4 regions of the Actinoplanes hulinensis genome follow, and region 1 is predicted to be linked to each of the others. Evidence: riboswitches for the same ligand, from Rfam matches in the RefSeq annotation. Region 1 holds a riboswitch; each other region holds the start of a gene.
The links. A riboswitch is a leader RNA that binds a small molecule or an ion and turns the genes downstream of it on or off. The one in region 1 is predicted to bind cobalamin.
Positions count from the first base shown of each region.

Region 2: linked by a shared signal. The riboswitch ahead of KZ829_RS06955 (ribonucleoside-diphosphate reductase subunit alpha) and the one ahead of KZ829_RS17615 (VWA domain-containing protein) in region 1 are both predicted to bind cobalamin.
Region 3: linked by a shared signal. The riboswitch ahead of KZ829_RS18990 (CbtB domain-containing protein) and the one ahead of KZ829_RS17615 (VWA domain-containing protein) in region 1 are both predicted to bind cobalamin.
Region 4: linked by a shared signal. The riboswitch ahead of cobN (cobaltochelatase subunit CobN) and the one ahead of KZ829_RS17615 (VWA domain-containing protein) in region 1 are both predicted to bind cobalamin.

Region 1 is NZ_JAHXZI010000008.1:359,676-365,082, reverse strand. It holds gene KZ829_RS17625 (citrate synthase) at 1-572, shown strand, start outside; gene KZ829_RS17620 (gluconokinase) at 897-2,465, shown strand; cobalamin riboswitch at 2,594-2,718, shown strand; gene KZ829_RS17615 (VWA domain-containing protein) at 2,774-5,311, shown strand.
Region 2 is NZ_JAHXZI010000003.1:114,274-119,680, forward strand. It holds gene KZ829_RS06940 (alpha/beta fold hydrolase) at 207-1,094, shown strand; gene KZ829_RS06945 (DUF4262 domain-containing protein) at 1,698-2,219, shown strand; gene KZ829_RS06950 (ArsR/SmtB family transcription factor) at 2,466-2,810, shown strand; cobalamin riboswitch at 2,866-3,080, shown strand; gene KZ829_RS06955 (ribonucleoside-diphosphate reductase subunit alpha) at 3,205-5,407, shown strand, end outside.
Region 3 is NZ_JAHXZI010000009.1:243,802-249,208, forward strand. It holds gene KZ829_RS18970 (helix-turn-helix transcriptional regulator) at 1-285, shown strand, start outside; gene KZ829_RS18975 (TIGR03086 family metal-binding protein) at 282-851, opposite strand; gene KZ829_RS18980 (suppressor of fused domain protein) at 918-1,406, opposite strand; gene KZ829_RS43110 (S8 family serine peptidase) at 1,403-2,569, opposite strand; adenosylcobalamin (AdoCbl) riboswitch at 2,649-2,799, shown strand; gene KZ829_RS18990 (CbtB domain-containing protein) at 2,807-3,001, shown strand; gene KZ829_RS18995 (CbtA family protein) at 2,992-3,714, shown strand; gene KZ829_RS19000 (histidine phosphatase family protein) at 3,711-4,253, shown strand; gene KZ829_RS19005 (GNAT family N-acetyltransferase) at 4,250-4,711, shown strand; gene KZ829_RS19010 (hypothetical protein) at 4,830-4,982, opposite strand; gene KZ829_RS19015 (DUF6193 family natural product biosynthesis protein) at 5,377-5,407, shown strand, end outside.
Region 4 is NZ_JAHXZI010000010.1:95,438-100,844, reverse strand. It holds gene KZ829_RS20065 (precorrin-8X methylmutase) at 1-99, opposite strand, end outside; gene KZ829_RS44055 (ferredoxin-like domain-containing protein) at 99-1,598, opposite strand; cobalamin riboswitch at 1,703-1,830, shown strand; gene cobN (cobaltochelatase subunit CobN) at 1,866-5,407, shown strand, end outside.

The sequences.
Region 1 (5,407 bases):
GCCTGGTCGGCTCGGCGCAGGCCAACCTGTTCGCCAGCGTCTCCGCCGGCATCAACGCCCTCTCCGGCCCGCTGCACGGCGGCGCCAACGCGGCCGTCCTCGAGATGCTCGAGCAGATCCGCAAGGAGGGCGGAGACGTCACCTCGTTCGTCACCCGGGTGAAGAACAAGGAAAAGGGCGTCAAGCTCATGGGCTTCGGCCACCGGGTCTACAAGAACTACGACCCGCGCGCCGCCATCGTCAAGAAGGCCGCCCAGGAGATGCTCAACACCCTGGACAAGCCGGACCCGCTGCTGGAGATCGCCTTCAAGCTCGAGGAGATCGCCCTCTCCGACGAATACTTCATCTCCCGCAAGCTGTACCCGAACGTCGACTTCTACACCGGCCTCATCTACAAGGCCATGGGCTTCCCCACCGACATGTTCACGGTGCTGTTCGCGATCGGCCGCCTTCCCGGCTGGATCGCGCAGTGGCGCGAGATGATGACCGACCCGGCCAACAAGATCGGTCGCCCGCGGCAGATCTACACCGGCTCGCCGGTCCGCGACTTCACGCCGATGGACCAGCGCTGACCTTTTCTCCACCCCGCGACGCCCCGCCCTTCCCGGCGGGGCGTTTCGCTTTTGAAGACCCATTTCTGGTACGGGGTGGACAGTTATCGATTAATGCCGGGCCTGATGGCTCCGCTTCGCTCCGCGGCAAAACGCCTTGTAACCGGTGTCGAGGCAGGTGTTTCCCCGCCGCAGCACACCCCGCTGCGTCGGCGAATCACTTGCCTCGACACCGGCGGCGTTCTGCGGGGGACGCTGAGTGCACCGCCGTAGGTGCGGGCCGGGGTTCCGGATGAGGGGAGGGTGGGCATGAGAGGGTCGGTCGTCACGTTCGGGAGGGGACGCATGGACGTCGTGATCGGGATCGACACCGGAACCACCGCCACCAAGGGGATCGCCGCCGGGCCCCGCGGCGAGGTGCGGGCGCTCACCAGCGTCCACTACCCGCTGTCGGTGCCCGGGCCGGGCCGGGCCGAACTCGACCCCCGGCAGCTCACCCGCGCCGCCATGGAGGCGCTCGCCGACGTGGCCGCCGAGTGCCGCGAACGCGGCGACCGGGTGATCGCGGTCAGCCTCAGCTCCTTCCTGCACGCGCTGCTGCCGATGGACGCCGCCGGCCGTCCCCTCGGCCCCGTGGTGACGTGGGCGGACGGCCGCTCCGCCCGGCAGTGCGAGAAGATCGTCGCGGCCGGGCCGGCGAAGCGGCTCCAGGCCCGCACCGGCACCCCGGTCCACCCGATGTCGCCGCTCACGAAGCTGGCCTGGTGGGCCGAGGAGGACCCGGGCACGCTGCGCGGTACCCCACGCTGGGGCGGCGTCAAGGAACTGATCGTCGCGGCGCTGGCCGACGACCCGTTCCTGGTGGACCTGTCGATCGCCTCCGGCACCGGCCTCTACGACATCCACTCCCGCCGGTGGGACGACGAGGCCCTGGCGATCGCCGGCGTGCGCCCCGGGCAGCTCGCCGAGGTCGTCCCCACCACGCACGCCCTCCGGTTGTCTCCCGAGGTGGCCACCGCCGCGGGCCTGCCCCCGGACGTACCGCTGATCATCGGCGCCGCCGACGGCCCGCTCGCCAACCTCGGCGTCGGCGCCACCCCGCCCGGCGTCGCGGCGGTCTCCCTCGGCACGAGCGGCGCCCTCCGTACCGTCGTGGACCGCCCCACCGCCGACGCCGCCGGCCGCCTGTTCTGCTACGCCCTCACCGAGGACCGCTGGGTGATCGGCGGAGCGGTCAACAACGCCGGCTCGGTCGTACGCTGGGCCGCCCAGAGCCTCGCCGCCGGCGCCCCGGGCGAACCGGCCGCCGAGGCGGAGGGCGCCGACGACCTGGACGCCGCCCTGCTGGCCGAGGCCGCCGGGATCCGGGCCGGCAGCGAGGGCCTGCTCTGCCTGCCCTACCTTCTGGGCGAACGGGCCCCCTGGTGGCGCCCCGGCATGCGCGGCGCCTACCTGGGCCTGCGCCGCGAACACGCCCGCCCGCACCTGGTCCGCGCCGCCGTGGAGGGCGTGTGCCAGCAGCTCGCCCTGGTCCGCGACTCCTTCGACGCCGAAGGTTGCCCGGTCACCGAGATCCGCGCCACCGGCGGCGCCGCCGCCTCCCACCTGTGGGTGTCCGTCCTGGCCTCCGCCTTCGACCTCCCGGTGACGGTCGCCGACGTCCCCGAGGGCACCGCCCTGGGCGCCTGCCTTCTGGCCCGGCACGCCCTCGGCGAACTCCCCGATCTGGACCGCGCCGCCGACCTGGTCCCCACCGCGAACGCCACCCACCCCGACCCGGAGGACGCCGCCCTCTACCGCCGCCTGCGCCCCCTGGTGGAACGCTCCGCCCTGGCCGTCCTGGACGTGGTGGCCGAACTCGACCGTCTGGCTCCCGAGCCCCTGCCCGCCACCGAGAAGGCCGTAACCGGTTGAGCCGCCCCGCCGTACCTGATCGGACAGTGCGGCGCAGACCGCCCCCGGAGAAGCCGCGCCGGCGGGTGACGGATCCCGCGTTGACGGGTGCCCGGCCGGTCGGGAAGAGTGACCGGCGAGCGGTTGCGGAGGAACCCGGTGCGATTCCGGGACGGTCCCGCCACTGTGACCGGGGAGCGACCCGCTGACCACACGCCACGGCGCCCACGCCGGAAGGCGAGCGGGAAACGTCGATCCGGGAGTCAGGAGACTCCGGCCGCTCGCGTCGACCGACGAGCGGGCGTGGACACCCGCCGGAAGGGATCCTGGTGACTGCTCCGTACCCGTTCTCGGCCGTGGTGGGCCTCGACGACCTGCGCCTGGCCCTGCTGCTGACCTCGGTGTCCCCGGCGGTCGGCGGGGTCCTGGTCCGAGGCGAGAAGGGCACCGCGAAGAGCACCGTCGTCCGCGCCCTGGCCGGCCTGCTGCCACCGGTCACGGTGGTACCCGGCTGCCGTTTCGCCTGCGCTCCCGCCGCCCCGGACCCGGCTTGCCCGGACGGCCCCCACCCCGCACTCCCCGGCGCCCCGGCGGCCGCCGCCGCCACGGTCCGGCCCGCGTCGCTCGTCGAGTTGCCGGTCGGCGCCACCGAGGACCGGGTGGTCGGCACGCTCGACCTGCAGCGCGCGCTCACCGACGGGGTGAAGGCCTACGAGCCGGGTCTGCTCGCCGCCGCGCACCGGGGTGTCCTCTATGTCGACGAGGTGAACCTCCTGCCGGACCACCTGGTGGACCTGCTGCTGGACGCGGCGGCGATGGGCCGGGCACACGTCGAGCGGGACGGGGTGTCGGTCAAGCACGCGGCGAGATTCCTGTTGGTCGGCACCATGAACCCGGAGGAGGGCGAGCCCCGGCCCCAGTTGGTCGACCGGTTCGGCCTGGTCGTGAACGTCGCCGCGCCCCGCGACGCCCGCCAGCGCGCCGAGGTGGTGCGCCGCCGCCTCGCCTACGAGGCCGACCCGGACGTTTTCGCGGCGCGCTACGCCGGCGCCGAACGCGACTACGCGGCCCGCATCGCCGCCGCCCGCGCCGCCCTTCCGGCGGTGACGCTGCCCGACGCCGAACTCGACCGGATCGCCCGGGTCTGCCTCGCCTACGGCGTGGACGGCATGCGCGCCGACATCGTGGTCGCCCGCTGCGCCGTGGCCCTGGCCGCCTGGCACGGCCGCGACCGGGTCACCGCCGACGACGTCCGGGACGCCGCCGGGCTGGCCCTTCCGCACCGCCGCCGTACCGATCCGCTGGACCCGCCCGGCACCGACGAGCAGAAGCTCGAGGACGCCCTGGCCGAAGCCGAACGCCAGGCAGAACAGGAACGTGCCGAACAGGAACGCGCCGACCGCGAACAGGCCGACCGCGAACAGGCCGATCGCGAACAGGCCGGCCAGGACGGTAGAAACGGCGGCGACCCCGACGACGAGCCGGACCCGGACGACGGCGGCCCCGGCGGCGGAGGCCCCCGAAACGACACCCCGCGCGACGGCGGCGGGCCGTCCGGAGCAGGATCACCCCACGGGGGTACGGAGGAGAGCACGCCCCCCTCCAGCAACGACGGGGCGCCACAACCGGAGAAGGCGGGCGCGACCGCCACTGCCGGCCAGGCGTTCCGCACCCGCACACTCCGGATCACCGCCCGTGGCGAGGGCGGTCACGCCGGCCGCCGCTCCCCGGCCTTCGCCCGTCGGGGCCGCGTAGTCGGCAGCCGCGTCCCGCAGGGCAAGCTCTCCGGCGTCCCTCACCTCTTCGCCACTCTCCGGGCTGCCCTCGACCGGGCTTCCCTCGACCGGGCTGCCCTCGACACCATTACCCCTACCCACCCGACCCCCGTCACCCGCAACGGCACCTCCCATGACCAGCCCTCCCAGGAGCCGGTGTCTCAGGAGCCGGTGGCCCAGGACCGACTGTCCCCGGATCGGTTGGTGGGGGAGTCAGTGGCCCAGGACCGACTGTCCCCGGATTGGTTGGTGGGGGAGTCGGTGGCTCAGGACCGGGTGGCTCAGGACCGGGTGGCTCAGGATCGGGTGGCCCAGGACCGGGACCGGGTGGCCCCGGAGCGGCTTGTGCGGGGGGCGGGGTCCGAGGATCAGCCTGCTCGGGAGCGGCGGGGTGGGATCCGGGTGTCGCCGCGGGATCTGCGGGAATCGGTGCATGTGGGGCGCGAGGCGAACCTGGTGCTCTTCGTGGTGGACGCGTCCGGGTCGATGGCCGCGCGGAAGCGGATGACGTTGGTCAAGACGGCGGTGCTGTCGCTGTTGCGGGACGCCTATCAGCGGCGGGACCGGATCGGGATGATCACTTTCCGGGGGCGGGACGCCGAGGTGGTGCTGCCGCCGACGTCCAGTCATGAGGTCGGCGTGATGCGGCTGGCCGCGTTGCGGACCGGTGGCCGTACCCCGCTCGCGGCGGGGCTCCGTGCCGCGGCCGCGACCATCGCCACCGAGCGCCGCCGCGACCCGCGACGGCGTCCGCTGCTGGTGGTGGTCACCGACGGCCGGGCCACGAGCGGACCCGACCCCGCACTGCTCGCGCCCGCGCTGGCCGGTGTGGCGACCGTGGTGGTCGACTGCGAGTCCGGCCCGGTCCGGCTGGGCCTGGCCGGAAAGCTGGCGGCGGTTCTCCGAGCCGATCTCATGCCGCTGGAACACCTTCAATCCACCACCGTTCTCCAGCCGGCGGCCCGCGCCGCCGCCACCGCGTCGGCTCCGGCCGACCGCGCCTACCGCGCCGCCTCGGCTCCGGCCGACCGCGCCGCCTCGGACCGCACCGCCTCGGCTCCGGCCGACCGCGCCTACCGCAGCGCCGCGTAGGCGGTTCGGTGCGGTTCGAACCGGTGTCCGCGGGCCGCGCTCATCCGCCCGTCGGTGCCGGCCCGCCGGACCGGGACAGCATCGAGGTCAGCCGGT
Region 2 (5,407 bases), on a different contig from region 1:
GGGCGGCGCACGCCGGCATGCCGCCTGGCTGTGCGGCAGGTCAGGCCGGGGACCGGCCGCATCACATCCTGTCGAGGGCGATCACGAGTTCGTTGGGAGCCTGCCCGCCGCTCAACGCCCAAGCCCAGCCGGGAAGGTCGACGAGTTCCACATCTTCTGGATCCTCCTCGGAGCGGCTCTCAGACTTGTTGATCTAGATTGCGGGCATGACAGCCGAGACACGGGAACGCATCATCACCCTCGCGGATGGACGGCAGGTGCCGGTGCTGGAGGGTGGCGACCCCGGTGGGCGGCCGGTGCTCTTTCACCACGGCACGCCCAGCTCACGACACCAGGCGACGCCGTTCAGCGATGCCGCACGCGACCATGGAATCCGCCTGATCTCCTTCAATCGGCCAGGCTACGGCCGCACATCGAACACCTCGCCGAGCCTCGCCTCGGTCGGCGTCGACACGATCGCGATCGCCGACGCCCTGGAAGTAACCAGGTTCGGCGCCGCCGGGCTCTCCGGCGGCGGACCCTACGCTCTTGCCACCGCCCTGGCCGCGCCCGAACGGGTCACCGCGGTAGCCATTGTCGGCGGCATCGGACCGTGGCGACTCGCCCTACCCGACGATCCCGACGACCACGAACGTGACCTGCTCGCGCTGGCCGACGCCGGCGACCTTGACGCCGCACTCGCCGGCTTCCGGTCCGACCTGGCCCCCGATATGGCACTGCTCGACATCGCCGACGACGATGCGATGGTCGACGCCTACTTCGGCGGCATCCCGGCAACCGAACTCACCTGGCTCACCCCCGAGGTCCGCCGCTGCTGGGCCGTCGACATGCGCGAGGCACTCAGCAACGCCGACGGGTACGCCCGGGACAACCTGGCCTGGGGCGGCCCCTGGGACATCGACGTCACCGCGGTGCGCTGTCCGGTTCACCTCTACTACGGCGACCGCGACAGCCTGGTTCCCGAAGCCAACGGCCGCTGGCTGGCCGCGCACCTTCCCAACCCCACCTTCGTGACCTCTCCGAACGCCGGCCACGGCACCACAACCTTCGCCCACTGGGACACCGTCTTCGCCGACCTACCCGCACCTGTTTGAGCTCGCTCGCGCGCCTGGCCCGCAGACACCGCCGAACAGCGCTTGAACGGCAGATCAAGGCCCGATGCGGTGGCGTCGTACCAAGTCGCGGCCAGAAACGGCGACAGCGGACGTCTTCCAGTTGCTGTGGTGCCCGGCGCTGCACGACGACGACTGCCGGCCGCTGCCGCTCGTGCGGTGGCGCGCGGAGGCCGCGATCGGCGAACTGCTCGATAATCCGGAGCCGCCGGACGACGAGGCCGTCGAGGACGATCACGTGCCGGTGGCCTGCGCGCCGAGTCCCGAGCGGGTCCGGGAACTGCCCGACGCCTGGGAACTCGATGACGGCCTGCGCGATCGGGTAGAGGCGTGGGCGCAGGAGCGCGGGTGGAGGTACTTCGCGCACCTCAGCGCCGCCGACGGCACCAAGGCGGGCGGCCGGCCGGAGTGGATCCAGGACCCGCAGTACCCGGTGTGTGACTGCGGCACCACGGGTACAGCTCGGTTCGCTCTGCGGCAAGCGGCCATCCGCATCTGCCGCTGGACATGCGCCCGGCTGAGTCTGCCGTCACTGACCGTAGCACCAATGCTGCCGCTGACAGGGTCATCGCATACCCTCGGCGTGTGTTCGAGGCTTCGCGGATCTGCCGCTGCATCATCTGTCACGACTACGGCGATCGCGATGACTACGATGCGGCCGACGATGGCGTGATCGGCAATGTCAACGAGTTCGGGTGGAGCGTCACTGGTGTTCCCGCGGATGAGCAGGGGCCGGGCTGGTCGTACACGATCGGCCGTTGGCACAGCCGCGGCGGGCCCGAACTGGCCATGTTCGGACTCGACCTTCGTGTCATGCAGTCTTGTCTGAACATCCTTGGCCAACGGGACGGCCTTGCCGACGGCCAGTCCCATGACGATGTCGTCAACGGTTACCCGGTGCGCCTGAGGACCGTCGAGCCGACCTGGTATCGGGCCTTCTTCGGCCAGGCCATCTGGTTCTACCGGCGCCCGCCCGTTCCGATTCTCGAAGTCGTCTGGCCGGACCGCGACGGTGCTTTCCCCTGGGACACGGGAAGCCTGGCCCAGCCACACCTCTGGCTCGCACCCGCCGCGCACGTGCAAGGTGTCTGGACCCAAGACGTCTGAACCGAGGTAGGCGTACGGGCTGGAGCCGATCGACTGGAACCGGTCGGCCCGTGCGGGCCTTACTTGCCGCGCTCGGTCGTCACCTCGCCCGAGGCCGGTCGGAGGGCCCGGGAAGACTCGACCTGATCCCAGGGCTCGTCCGGCAGCGCCGGCCCATCGACCCAGCCGGGAACCGAACGCTCCGCCGAAGCGACTCATCCGGTAAGGACGGTCAGCGAGAGAGCGGGTCACAGGATGAGATACGGCGTGCAGAGACGGCGGCCGCGGGGCTGGGCACATCCCGACCTCGGTGACGTCGACCTCGGCAGGGTGCTCGATGCCCTCGGCGACCCGGTGCGGCTGGAGGTCGTCCGGCAACTGGCGGCCGCCGGGGGAGTGGTGCGGGGCGCGTTCGATGTGCCGGTGACCGGTCAGACCCTCTCCCATCACCTGAGGACTCTCACCACCGCCGGTCTCGTACGGGTGAGCCAGGCCGGCCGGTTCCGGTGCTGCGAGCTGCGTACACGTGAGGTGGAGCAGCGCTTTCCCGGATTGCTGCCGGCGATCCTGGCCAATGCCGGCGGCGGTGCCGTACGAACGATGCCGCCGTGAGAGTGACGGTTTGGACACACCATGTGGGGCTGTGACTTTCCGATGCCGCCCATATATGGTGTTCCCCGCAGCTGGTTCGGTCGCGCCCGTCAGGGTGTGTCCGAGGCAACAGGGAACCCGGTGTGAAACCGGGACTGCCCCGCAGCGGTGAGTGGGAACGACCGCCGTCATGAAGCACTGGGCTCGTCAGAGCCTGGGAAGCGACGGCCAGTAGGCGGCTTTACCCCAAAGCCCACGAGTCCGAAGACCTGCCAGCGCGCCGTGCATCTCAGGTGATGCGCGGCGGTCGAAGGCCGCGTGGGACGGCCGACGCCATCAGCCGGGCCCTCACGGGCCGCGGCGGCGTCCTCCTGCGCACCCGAGACCTCGGCCGGCGTGATGAGGGGGACGAGACATGACAGCAGCTACGCAGGATCCGCCGGCTACCGGACATGTGGTGCCGGAGCAGCGCCGCCATGTGATGCAGGTGCGCAAGCGAAACGGCGATCTGGAGCCGGTCGACGTCAACAAGATCGTCAAGGCGGTCGAGTTGTGGGTCACCGATCTCGGCGAGGTCGACCCGCTGAGGGTGGCGACCAAGACCATCAGCGGCCTGTACGACGGAGCGACCACGGCTGAGCTCGACAAGCTGTCGATCCAGACGGCGGCCGAGCTGATCGGCGAGGAGCCGCAGTACTCGAAACTCGCCGCCCGGCTGCTCGCCGCGTACGTCGACAAGGAGGTCCGCGGCCAGGGTGTCGCCAGCTTCAGCCAGTCGATCCGCTACGCCCACGGCCTCGGCCTGATCGGCGACGAGACCGCGGCGTTCGTGGCCCGCAACGCGCGTAAACTCGACGACGCCGTGGACGTCGCCGGTGACCTGCGGTTCGAGTACTTCGGCCTGCGCACCGTCGCCGACCGCTACCTGCTGCGCCACCCACGGTCCCGCCTGGTCGTGGAGACCCCGCAGTACTGGCTGCTGCGCGTCGCCTGCGGGCTGTCCACAGACGCCCGTGAGGCGATCGGCTTCTACCGGCTGATGTCGAGTCTGGCCTATCTGCCCAGCTCACCCACGCTGTTCAACTCCGGAACCCGGCACACCCAGATGTCGTCGTGCTTCCTGGTCGACTCGCCGAAGGACGAACTGGACTCGATCTACGAGCGTTACCACCAGGTCGCGAAGCTGTCGAAGTACTCCGGCGGCATCGGTATCGCCTGGTCGCGCATCCGCGGCCGGGGCGCCCTGATCCGCGGCACGAATGGAAAGTCCAACGGCATCGTCCCGTTCCTGAAGACGCTCGACGCCGGGGTGGCGGCGGTCAATCAGGGCGGCCGCCGCAAAGGCGCCGCATGCGTCTATCTCGAGCCGTGGCACCCGGACATCGAGGAGTTCCTGGAACTGCGCGACAACACCGGCGAGGAGTCCCGCCGCACGCACAACCTGAACCTGGCGAACTGGATCCCGGACGAGTTCATGCGCCGTGTCGAGGCCGACGGCGAATGGTCGCTCATCGACCCGTCCGACGCCCCGTCACTGCCGGACCTGTTCGGTGACGAATTCACCGAGGCCTACCGGGCAGCGGAGAAGAAGGCTGTCAAAACCGTCAAAGCCCGCGATCTGTACGGCCGGATGATGCGCACCCTGGCGCAGACCGGCAACGGGTGGATGACGTTCAAGGACCGCTCGAACGCGCTGTCGAACCAGACGGGCGAGCCCGGCAACGTGATCCACCTGTCGAACCTGTGCACCGAGATCCTCGAGGTCAACAACGACGACGAGACGGCCGTCTGCAACCTCGGCTCGATCAACCTGGGTCAACACGTCAACGTTGACGGTGTTGACTGGGTCAAGTTGAGGGAGACGGTGCGGACCGCGGTCGTCTACCTGGATCGGGTCATCGACATCAACTACTACCCGTCGCAGCAGGCCGCGGCCTCGAACCCGCGGTGGCGGCCGGTCGGGCTCGGGCTGATGGGCCTGCAGGACGCGTTCTTCACCCTGCGACTGCCGTTCGACTCGGCCGAGGCCAAGGAACTGTCGACCCGGGTCCAGGAGGAGATCTTCCTGACCGCGCTGGAGGTGTCGGCCGACCTGGCTTCGACTTTCGGGCCGCACCCGTCCTATGCGCAGACCCGCGCGGCCAAGGGCGATCTGCACCACGAACTGTGGGGCGCCCAGGTCGCACAGGCCGACCGCTGGGCGGCGCTCAAGGAGAAGATCGCCGAGCACGGGCTCCGCAACTCGCTGCTGATCGCGATCGCGCCGACCGCGACGATCGCCTCCATCGCCGGTGCCTACGAGTGCATCGAGCCGCAGGTGTCCAACCTGTTCAAACGCGAGACCATGTCGGGTGAGTTCCTTCAGATCAACACCTATCTGGTACGGGAACTCAAGTCGCGTGGACTGTGGACCGCCGCCATCCGCGAGCAGATCAAGCGCGCCGAAGGCTCGGTGCAGGCGATCGCCGAACTGCCCGAGGACGTACGGGAACTGTTCCGCACCGCATGGGAACTGCCGCAGAAGGCGCTGATCGAACTCGCGGCGGCCCGGGCCCCGTTCATCGACCAGTCGCAGTCACTGAACCTGTTCATGGCCGCACCGACCATCAACAAGCTCT
Region 3 (5,407 bases), on a different contig from region 1:
ATCGTCGAAAACCGGTACACCGGGCCCCTGTCGCTGACCGACGTCGCCGCCGAAGTCGGCCTCACCGCGGGTCACCTCACCACGGTCGTACGCGAGAAGACCGGCCGCACCGTCCAACAGTGGATCACCCAGCGCAGGCTGCAGGAGGCCCGCCGTCTGCTGACCGAAACCGATCTGCCGGTCGCCGCGGTCAGCCGCCGCTGCGGCTACCCCGACGTCTCCTACTTCACCAAACGGTTCCGCCTCGAACACGGCGTCACCCCGGCCCAGTGGCGCACAACCTAACCGGCCTGCCACGACGGATCACGCCCGGTCAGCGCCAGCAGCTGCGCGAACCGGTCCGCTCCCGCGCCGACACTCACCGCCGGCCCGAACGCACCCATCTGCCGGCCCATGTCCCCCATCGAGTCCAGGAACTCCGCCGTCGGCGGCAGCAACGCCGGATCCACCTCGTACGGCTGGCCCGTGGCGTGCGCCAGATCCCAGCCGTGCACCACCAGGTCCACCACCATCATCAGACCGAGCGTGTGCTGCGGCAGCCCCATCCCCGGCGACACCCCGTCCAGCACCCCCGGATCCGACCACGCCGCGACCATCGCCTCGGCCTCCGCCGCGAAATCGTCGCGCCACGCGCCGGTCAGACTGTCCGGAGTGACACTCCAGTCGACCTCCGCCCGGGCCGCTACCAGCTGAAAGTTTCGGACCACCTGAAACAGATGATTCAGCAGGTCACGAACTTTGAACTCGGCACACGGCGTGGCATGCCCGAGCTGCTCGTCACGCACCCCCGCCACCAGAGCCGAAACGGCGGGCACGGCACGCCCCAGCAGGTCACTGATCTCGGTAGACATCCACCCAGACTAGAAACCCCCGCCGCCCGCAGCCAGCACCCGGCACCACCCGGACGGGTGAACGCGTCACGCCCGAGCGGGGTCGGTCACCATCAGCGGATCCTCCGGAACGTCCACCCGCCCGTCGGCCTCCGCCGCCGTCACCCCCACCAACTGCAGGAACCGGCTACCCAACTGCGGATCCTCGGTGAGGATCAACACCGTCAAACCGGTGTCCGGGCCGTCCGTGTGCGGAAAACCCGTCACCGGGCCACCCCAGTTGATCCACTGACCGTCCTCCACCGGACCGTCCAGCGACGCCACATACGCCGCCACCTGATCCAGCAACACGAACGGCCACTGTGGCGGCTGCTCCTCAACGCCGCGGGCCACCCGCACCGTCAACTCGAAACCCCAGCGCTCACCCAGCCCGTACCCCACCAGATGCCAATGCCCGGCCGCCGGATACGCCGACGCCGCCCGCAACCGGTAACCCTCAGCCGGATACGTCACATGCCACGGCTGCTCATCCGGATACAGCCCGCCCAACGCCTCGGTGACCGCGTCCCACATCATCCCGGCATTCGATCATGACCGGCCCGCCAACCGCGACGCCGACCCCGGCCGGCGACCACCGCCACCACACCGGCCAGCACCGCCAGCCCCGCACCACCGGCCGCGAACCAGCCCGCCCGCACCCACTCCGACGAATCCGCCGCCCGCCCCGGCGCCGCCACCACCGCGGGTGAGACCGCGGCCACCACCGGGCCCGCCTCCTCCGTCAGCGCCCGATACGGATTCAGCAGCCCGTACCCGTACTCGTCACTGCGCACACCACCCGGCGCCGGATCCACCGACCGCAACAACCGCCGGGTTATCTGCGCCGCACTCTCCCGCGGAAACCGCTGCCTCAGCAGCGCCACCGTCGCCGTCACGAACGGCGTCGCGAAACTCGTCCCCTGCACCACCTGATGACCGGCCACCGGCGACGCCACCGTCACGTCCCCGAACGCCACCAGATCCACATGCTCACCGACCTGCGAATACGACGCCCGCAACCCGTCCGCACCGACCGCGCCGACACCGATCACCCCCGGATAGTCCGCCGGATACACCACGCCGGCGTCCGGGCCGTCGTTACCGGCCGCCGCCACCACGATCACCCCGGCCGCCACCGCATCCGCGATCGCGGACTGCACCGCCGGGCTCTCCTGCGGCATCACCAGCGAAATGTTGATCACCTGGGCGCGACCCGGGCCCGCCGCCCACCGAATCCCCTGCGCGAACGTCTGCGCACCACCACCCGACGACGCCACCGCCGACTCGTCGATGTCCTGCTGCTCACTCACCCGCACCGGCACGATCGTCGCCCCCGGCGCCAGACCCTGCACCCCACTGCCCGCATCCGCGCCCGCCGCGATGATCCCGGCCACCCCCGTCCCGTGACCCACACAGTCCCGGCGGCCCGCGAACTCGTTACGCAGAAAATCCCGGCCCGCCGCCACCTGACCCCTGAGCTGCGGATGCCGCGCATCGACCCCGGAATCGACCACCGCCACCCGCACCCCGGCCCCGGTCGCCAACCCCGCCAACCGCGCCGGCGCGTACGCCCTCAACTCCGCCGGCACCGCCGACACCACCGGCTTCGCACCCAGGCACTGCGCCGCCCACACCTGCTGCGGAACCGGCACCGCCACCGACACCACCAGCCCGGCCACCACCGCCACCGGCCACCGCACCACGACACACCCCCGACCCCGTAGACCGGCGTGGATGCTACCGCCCGACGGTTGTGCCCGGCCCACCCCGGCCGATAGGTTGAGAATCCAATCTGCGGTGCGCTGAGGGAAATCCGGTGAAACTCCGGTGCGGTCGCGCCACTGTGAACCAGCCCCACGGGGCCGGTGAGTCAGGACGCTCACGCGCCGCAGGCCCCATCGATCGGGACGCGTCATCCCGTAGGAGGTTGATCCGCCATGCCCAAGGCACAAGCGCTCACCACCCCCGCCATCTCCACCAAACTGCTGGCCACCGCCGCCGGCTTCACCGGCATCATGCTGCTGCTGGCCTACCTCGTCGCCTTCGACCAGGGCGCCCTCTCCCAGTCCGGCATGTACCTGCACGAACTCATGCACGACGGACGGCACCTGCTCGGTGTCCCGTGCCACTGACCCCCAGCTACCCACAACTGCTGCTGAGGGGACTACTCGCCGGGCTCATCGCCGGACTGCTCGCCGGAACATTCGCCTACCTCGCCGGTGAGCCGCACATCAACGCGGCCATCGCCATCGAAGAAGCAGGCGCACCCGCCGGCGAGACTCTCGTCTCCCGCGACGTCCAGTCCGGGCCCGGCCTGTTCCTGGCCACCGGCCTCTACGGCATCGCACTCGGCGGCATCCTCGCCACCGCCTACACCGTCCTACGCCGGCGCCTGCACACCGGCAGCGACACCACCGCCGCCCTCGGCCTCGCCACAGCCGCCCTGACCGGCATCGTCCTCGTGCCCTACCTCAAATACCCACCCAACCCACCCGCTGTCGGCGACCCGGCCACCATCGACCAGCGCACCGCCGCCTACCTCGCCGCGGTCGCCCTCGGCCTGGTCGCCGTCTGGGCCGCAACCCTCGCCGCCCGCACCCAAACCCACCCCTGGGCCCGCGCCACCGCCGCCGCGGCCGCCTTCCTGGTCGTCGTCACCATCGCCTACACCCTCCTTCCCACCTTCGACGAGGTCCCCGCCGACTTCCCCGCAACCCTGCTGTGGGACTTCCGGATCACCTCACTCGGCACCCAGACCATCCTCTGGACCACCCTCGGCCTCGGCTTCGCGGGCCTGCTCGCCCGCCTCGCCCACCGCACCGAAACCCCCGTCACAGTTCCGTGACCGGCCTACGCCTGATCGCCGCCGGACACACCCGCGCCCTGCGCCGGGCCGTGTTCGGCGGCGACGACCCTCTCGACGAAGCCGCCCGCAACATCGCCCGCACCCTGCACATCCCCGGCAACGGCCCATGGGTCAGCGCACCCTCCCACGCCGCCCGCGAAACCGCCGCACTGCTCGGCGCCACCCCCGGCATCGACCCGGCACTCGCCGACCCCGACCACGGCACCTGGACCGGCCACACCCTCGACCAGATCGACCCGGCCGACCTGCACACCTGGCTCACCGACCCGGCAGCGGCACCCCACGGCGGCGAAACCCACACCCAGCTCCTGGCCCGCGCCACCACATGGCTGCGCAACCAGCATCAGCCGGCACTCACCGCCGTCGCCCACCCCATGACCATCCGCGCGGTACTCGCCGCCGCCCTCGACCTCCCGGCAACCGCCATCCGCCGCCTCGACGTCGCCCCACTCGCCGTCACCCGCCTCACCCACCACCCCGACGGCTGGCACCTGCACCTGCCACAATCCACCCCGTGACCCTGCGCATCACCATCGACGACCTCACCGGCCCCGACATCGCCGCCCTCCTGCAACAACACCTCGACGACATGCGCGCCACCAGCCCACCCGACAGCAAACACGCCCTCGACCTCGACGGCCTCCGCACACCCGACATCACCCTCTGGACCGCCCACGACGGCCCCCACCTCGTCGGCTGCGCCGCCCTCAAACACCACGACCCCACCACCGCCGAAATCAAATCCATGCGCACCGCCACCACCGCCCAACGCCGCGGCGTCGCCACCACCCTCCTACAACACCTCATCACCCAAGCCCGCCACCGCCACTACACCGACCTCTACCTCGAAACCGGCACCGCCGACTACTTCGCCCCCGCCCGCGCCCTCTACCAGCGCTTCGGCTTCCGAACCTGCCCACCCTTCGCCCACTACCAACCCGACCCCCACAGCACCCACATGCACCTCACCCTCTAAACCCTTTCCGGTACGCACGACCCAGCCCCCGCCGAACCACACCTCCCGCCGCACCACGCGACCAACTGCCCGCGCACGCCCGCGACGCACCATCCGGGCTGAGCGCCCCCGGTCACCCTCACCCCAAACCCCACGCCTCGTGCGGGCGCGGCCCGCAGAAACGCAGCGACCACACGAACATCTCGAGCAGTGGTTCGAGAACCTCGATTCGTTGCTCGTCGCCAGCGGTGAGCAAGGCCGCCTGCACACGGTCGTGCAGGCGGTTCCACATGTCCTCGCCGATGTCCGCGGAGCAGACTGAGCGCCTCCCGGCCGACCTCCCAGTTGCCGGTGATGACCAGCAGCTCCAAAATCGGTGAGCAGTCGTACTCCGCGAGTGCGTACAGCAGCGTTCCGCGGCTGCGTGCCGTGCGCGGATCGGTCAGCAGCGTGGCTTAGGTCGTGAGTACGGGCCCCGAATGTCGATGATCTTGGGGGCCACCGCGCTTCCACTGGTTTTCGTGGTCGTGAGTTTCGGACCGCGGTCGGCGCCGACGCTCTGTGGCTCAGGTTCGGATGGGTCCGTGCGGATGCAGCTGACTTTCACCTGAGCGTGTCTACTCATCTGCGGCAAACACCGCTTGTCGGGGTCTATGGCGCCGCGGGGCTCATGACAAGATTCCCGGATGCGTGAGGCCGACGAACTGAACCGGCGAA
Region 4 (5,407 bases), on a different contig from region 1:
CCGCGACACGTCCTCCGGCAGTCCTGAGAGGTCCGCCTCGGCCCGGATGGTGGCGAACGAGCGCCGGTAGATCTCCGCGCCGTCACGCACATACTTCATCAGGGCCTCCTAGCCACAGCCACGATCTCCCCCAACCCGGTCACGGCCGTGCCGATCCCGCTGATCCTCGGCGATCCCGCCCCGGCAGTCGATGGGCCGACCAGTCCGGATCCGTCTCCCTTCGCGCCGGAATTCCCCGGTGGGCCGCCGAGTCCGGATCGGTTGCTTTCCGGTGGGTGGGCTGGGCCGGATCGGTCACCGTCCGTGCGGGCGACCAGGTAGCCGTCGGCGGTGGCCTCGACGCGGACGTGCGGGCCGGACGGGCTGCCGCACGCGCGGGCGCAACCCACCCAGTGGACCGGCAGGCCGTCGACGAAACGGGCCGTGACCGTGGCGTCGGCGCGCACGTCGGCCAGCGACTTCGCGCAACCTGGCCGCCCGGCGCAGGCGGTCACCCCGGACCAGGGCGAATCCGCGGCCACCGCGAGCCCGGCCGCGGCCAGACGGCCCGCCCACCCCGGCGCCGCCGACGGCGTCAGATCGGCCACGATCACCCCACGCCAGGGGGTCACCACCAGCTGATCGGCCTCCTCCAGAACCCTGAGGGTTACGCCGGCCAAGCGCCCCAACGGCACCAGTGCCCCCACCGCGGCCAGCCCGTCCGCCTGAGCCACCACGCCGACCAGATCGGTGGCATCGGTGGCCTCGACCGGCACCGCCGCCGCCACGGCGACGGGCGTCAGCCCGAGGACGCCGGCCACCCGGGCCGACACACGGGCCGGGCCGTCGGTCAGCTCCCGCAACCGCCACGCGGCCGGGCCGTCACCCCGCTGCTCCTCCCGCTCGGCGAGGAACGCGTGCGCCGCCGCGATCAGCGCCGGCACCACCCGGTCGGCCTCCACCCGGAGCCCGGTGTCGTGCCCGGCGAAGCGGATCGCGAACAGCCCGGCACCCGTGTGCTCCCGATCCCCCGACCCGGCGAAACCCGCGTGGACGGTGGGCACCGTTGGTGTGGGGTTGGTGGCGGCCGGGTGCGTGGTGGCCGCCATTGGTGTGGGCCTGGTGGTGACGGCCGCGTGGACGGTGGGCGCCGGTGTGGGGTTGGTGAGGGCCGGGACGGCGGCGACGTCGGGGGACAGGGTGACGTGGCCGAGCGCGAACAGGAACTTGCCGGGGAGGCCGGCCAGGGCGGGATCGTCCAGGACGGCGCGGTCCAAGGCCGGTATCAGAGCGCGGATCGTCGATCCCGGCAGCGGCGGCGACGCGATGTTCCGAACATTGTCGTGGGTCTGTGAGGGCAGCAGCCCGGCGGCGCGCAAGCGGGTCGCCAGGGCCGGGGCATCGATGGCCGACAGGCCTCTGAGCTGGAGATTGGCCCGCGAGGTCAGCTCCAGGGCGCCGTCGCCGAACTCCTCGGCCAGCTCGCGCAGCGCGCGCAACCGGGCCCCGGTCAGCAGCCCGCCGGGCAGCCGCACCCGGGCCAGCAACCCGTCGGCGGCGGCGTGCAGCCGCAGCGCGCCGGGGCAGGCGTCGGTGTCGGAAGTCCGGACGGGAGACATGGCCCGGATACTACGGCCGACCCCCGGCAGGAATTCACCTTCGCCTCTCGGTGGGTCGGCAGCGTCACAGCGGCCGTTCCGCCTTGACGCGGGACACCGGGGTTCGGAAAAGTTATGGCTCACGAGCGGCGACGCCGCGGAGGAAGCCGGTGTGACTCCGGCGCGGTCCCGCCACTGTCACCAGGGAGTTCGAGCCCTGGGAGCCAGGAACTCCGGTCGCCGTGACATCCGACTACCCGGGGCGCGGACCCCGAGGGGAGCGCGCGCGTGTTTCTGCTGCTGTCGACGTCCGACACCGACCTGCTCAGCGCCCGGGCCAGTGGATCGGCCTGGCGCCCGGCCAACCCGGCCCGCACCTCGGTCGCCGATCTGCCCGCCCTGCTCGACGGGGCCGACCTCGTCGTGGTGCGCATCCTGGGCGGCCGCCGGGCCTGGGAGGAGGGGTTGGACACACTGCTCGCGGGCGACGTGCCGGTCGTGGTCCTGGGCGGCGAGCAGGCGCCGGACGCCGAGTTGATGAAGCTGTCCACGGTGCCCGCCGGGGTGGCCGCCGAGGCGCACACCTATCTGGCGCACGGTGGCGCGGACAATCTGGTCTCGCTGCACGACTTCCTTTCCGACACGGTGCTGCTGACCGGCAACGGGTTCGCGCCGGCCGTGGAGAGTCCGCAGTGGGGCTTCCTGCCGCGCCCGGAGTCGACCGGCGAGGCGACCGTGGCGGTGCTTTATTACCGGGCGCATCACATGGCCGGCAACACGGCGTTCGTCGAGACGCTCTGCCGGGCGATCGAGGCCAAGGGCGCGCGGGCCATGCCGATCTTCACGGCCTCGCTGCGGACCGCCCCGCCGGAGCTGCTGGCCGAGTTGCGTAGGGCGGACGCGCTGGTGGTGACCGTGCTGGCGGCCGGCGGCACCCGCCCGGCGACCGCGAGCGCGGGTGGTGACGACGAGGCGTGGGATGTCGGGGTGCTCGCCGACCTGGACGTGCCGATCCTCCAGGGGCTGTGCCTGACCAGCTCGCGGGCCGCCTGGGAGGCCAGTGACGACGGCCTGACCCCGCTGGACGCGGCGACGCAGGTGGCGATCCCGGAGTTCGACGGCCGGATCATCACGGTGCCGTTCTCGTTCAAGGAGATCGACGAGGACGGGCTGTCGGTCTACGCGGCCGACGAGGAGCGGGCGTCGCGGGTGGCCGGGATCGCGGTGGCGCACGCCCGGCTGCGGCACGTGCCGCCCGCCGACCGCCGGATCGTGCTGATGCTGTCGGCCTATCCGACCAAGCACTCCCGGATCGGCAACGCGGTCGGTCTGGACACGCCGGCCTCGACGGTCGCCCTGCTGGCGGCTCTCGCCGACCGGGGTTACCGGATCGGTGACTTCGGGTCCTACGACGGCGACGGGCTCATCCACACGTTGATCGCGGCCGGTGGGCAGGACCCGGACTGGCTGACCGACGAGCAGTTGTCCGGCAATCCGGTGCGAATTCCGGCATCTCGGTATCAAACCTGGTTCGACCAGCTCCCGGGGGACTTCCGGGAGCGTGTCGAGCGGCATTGGGGCCAGGCGCCCGGTGAGCTCTATGTGGACGACGGCGACATCGTGCTGGCCGCACTCCGCGACGAGAACATCGTGGTGATGGTCCAGCCTCCGCGCGGGTTCGGGGCCAACCCGGTCGCCATCTACCACGACCCGGACCTGCCTCCGAGCCATCACTACCTGGCCGCCTACCGGTGGGTGGCCGATGAGTTCGGCGCGCACGCGGTGGTGCACGTCGGCAAGCATGGCAACCTGGAGTGGCTGCCCGGCAAGAACGTCGGCATGTCCGCGTCGGACGGCACCGACGCGGCCCTCGGCGACCTGCCGCTGATCTACCCGTTCCTGGTCAACGACCCCGGCGAGGGGACACAGGCCAAGCGCCGGGCGCACGCCACGCTGGTCGACCACCTGATTCCGCCGATGGCCCGCGCCGAGTCCTATGGGGACATCGCCCGACTGGAGCAGCTGCTCGACGAGCACGCGACCATCGCCGCCCTCGACCCGGCCAAGCTCCCGGCGATCCGGGCTCAGATCTGGACCCTGATCCAGGCCGCGAAGATGGACCATGACCTCGGCCAGGGGCGCCGGCCGGAGGACGAGGAGTTCGACGACTTCATCCTGCACATCGACGGATGGCTGTGTGAGGTCAAGGATGTGCAGATCCGCGACGGGCTGCACGTGCTGGGGGCGGCGCCGGCCGGGGAGGCGCGGATCAACCTGGTGCTCGCCATGCTGCGGGCGCGGCAGATGTGGGCCGGTCAGGTGGCGGCGCTGCCGGGTCTGCGGGAGGCGCTGGGCCTCGCGGAGGACGCGTCCACCGCGGAGACCGACGCGATCGAGGTGCTGGCGCGGGCACTGGTCACGGCCATGGAGGAGCGCGGCTGGCCGACGGTGATCCCGGCCGACCTGGTCGCCTCCAGCGTTCCCGAGGCTGCTTCCGCCCCGGGAGCCGCTCCCGCCGGGCTTTCGGCGACGCTCCCCGACGTACCAGATATTTCGGATTTGTCGGTTTTGCCGGATGTGGTGCGGGTGCTGGAGTTCGCGGCCACCGAGGTCGTGCCGCGGCTCGCCCGCACCACCGACGAGCTGACCAACGTGCTGCACGCGCTCGACGGCGGTTACGTCCCGGCCGGCCCCAGCGGCTCCCCGCTGCGCGGCCTGATCAACGTGCTGCCGACCGGCCGCAACTTCTACTCCGTCGACCCGAAGGCCATCCCGAGCCGGCTCGCCTGGGAGACCGGGCAGGCGATGGCCGACTCGCTGCTGACCCGCTACCGGGCCGACCACGGCGAGTGGCCCCGCTCGGTCGGGCTGTCCGCCTGGGGCACCAGCGCCATGCGGACCGCCGGCGACGACATCGCCGAGATCCTCGCGCTGATCGGCGTCCGCCCGGTCTGGGATCCGGCGTCCCGGCGGGTCACCGGCCTGGAGCCGATTCCGGCCGAGGAACTGGGCCGCCCCCGCATCGACGTGACGGTCCGAGTCTCGGGCTTCTTCCGTGACGCGTTCCCGCACGTGGTGGCGCTGCTCGACGACGCGTTCACCCTGATCGCCGGGCTGGACGAGCCGGACAACTTCGTCCGCGAGCACGCCCTGCGTGACCAGGGCGAGCACGGCGACTGGCGGCGGGCCACCATGCGGATCTTCGGGTCGCGGCCGGGAGCGTACGGCGCCGGCATCCTGCCGCTCATCGACAGCCGGAACTGGCGGGACGACGCCGATCTGGCCGAGGTGTACGCGGTGTGGGGCGGCTTCGCGTACGGGCGGGACCTGGACGGGGCGCCGGCTCGTGGGGACATGGAGAACGCGTACCGCCGGATCGACGTGGCCGCCAAGAACATCGACACCCGCGAGCACGACATCGCCGACTCCGACGACTACTTCCAGTACCACGGCGGCATGATCGCCACGGTGCGGGCGCTCACCGGTCGCGCGCCGGCGGCGTACATCGGCGACTCCACCAACCCGGACCAGGCACGGACCCGCAGCCTGACCGAGGAGACCGCGCGGATCTTCCGGGCCCGAGTGGTGAACCCGCGCTGGATCGCCGCGATGCGGCGGCACGGCTACAAGGGCGCCTTCGAGCTGGCGGCGACCGTGGACTACCTTTTCGGGTACGACGCGACCGCCGGCGTGGTGACCGACTGGATGTATGAGCAGCTCGCCGCGTCCTACGCGCTCGACGACGAGAATCAGAAGTTCATGCGGCAGTCGAACCCGTGGGCCCTGCACGGCATCACCGAGCGGCTGCTGGAGGCCGCCGACCGCAAGCT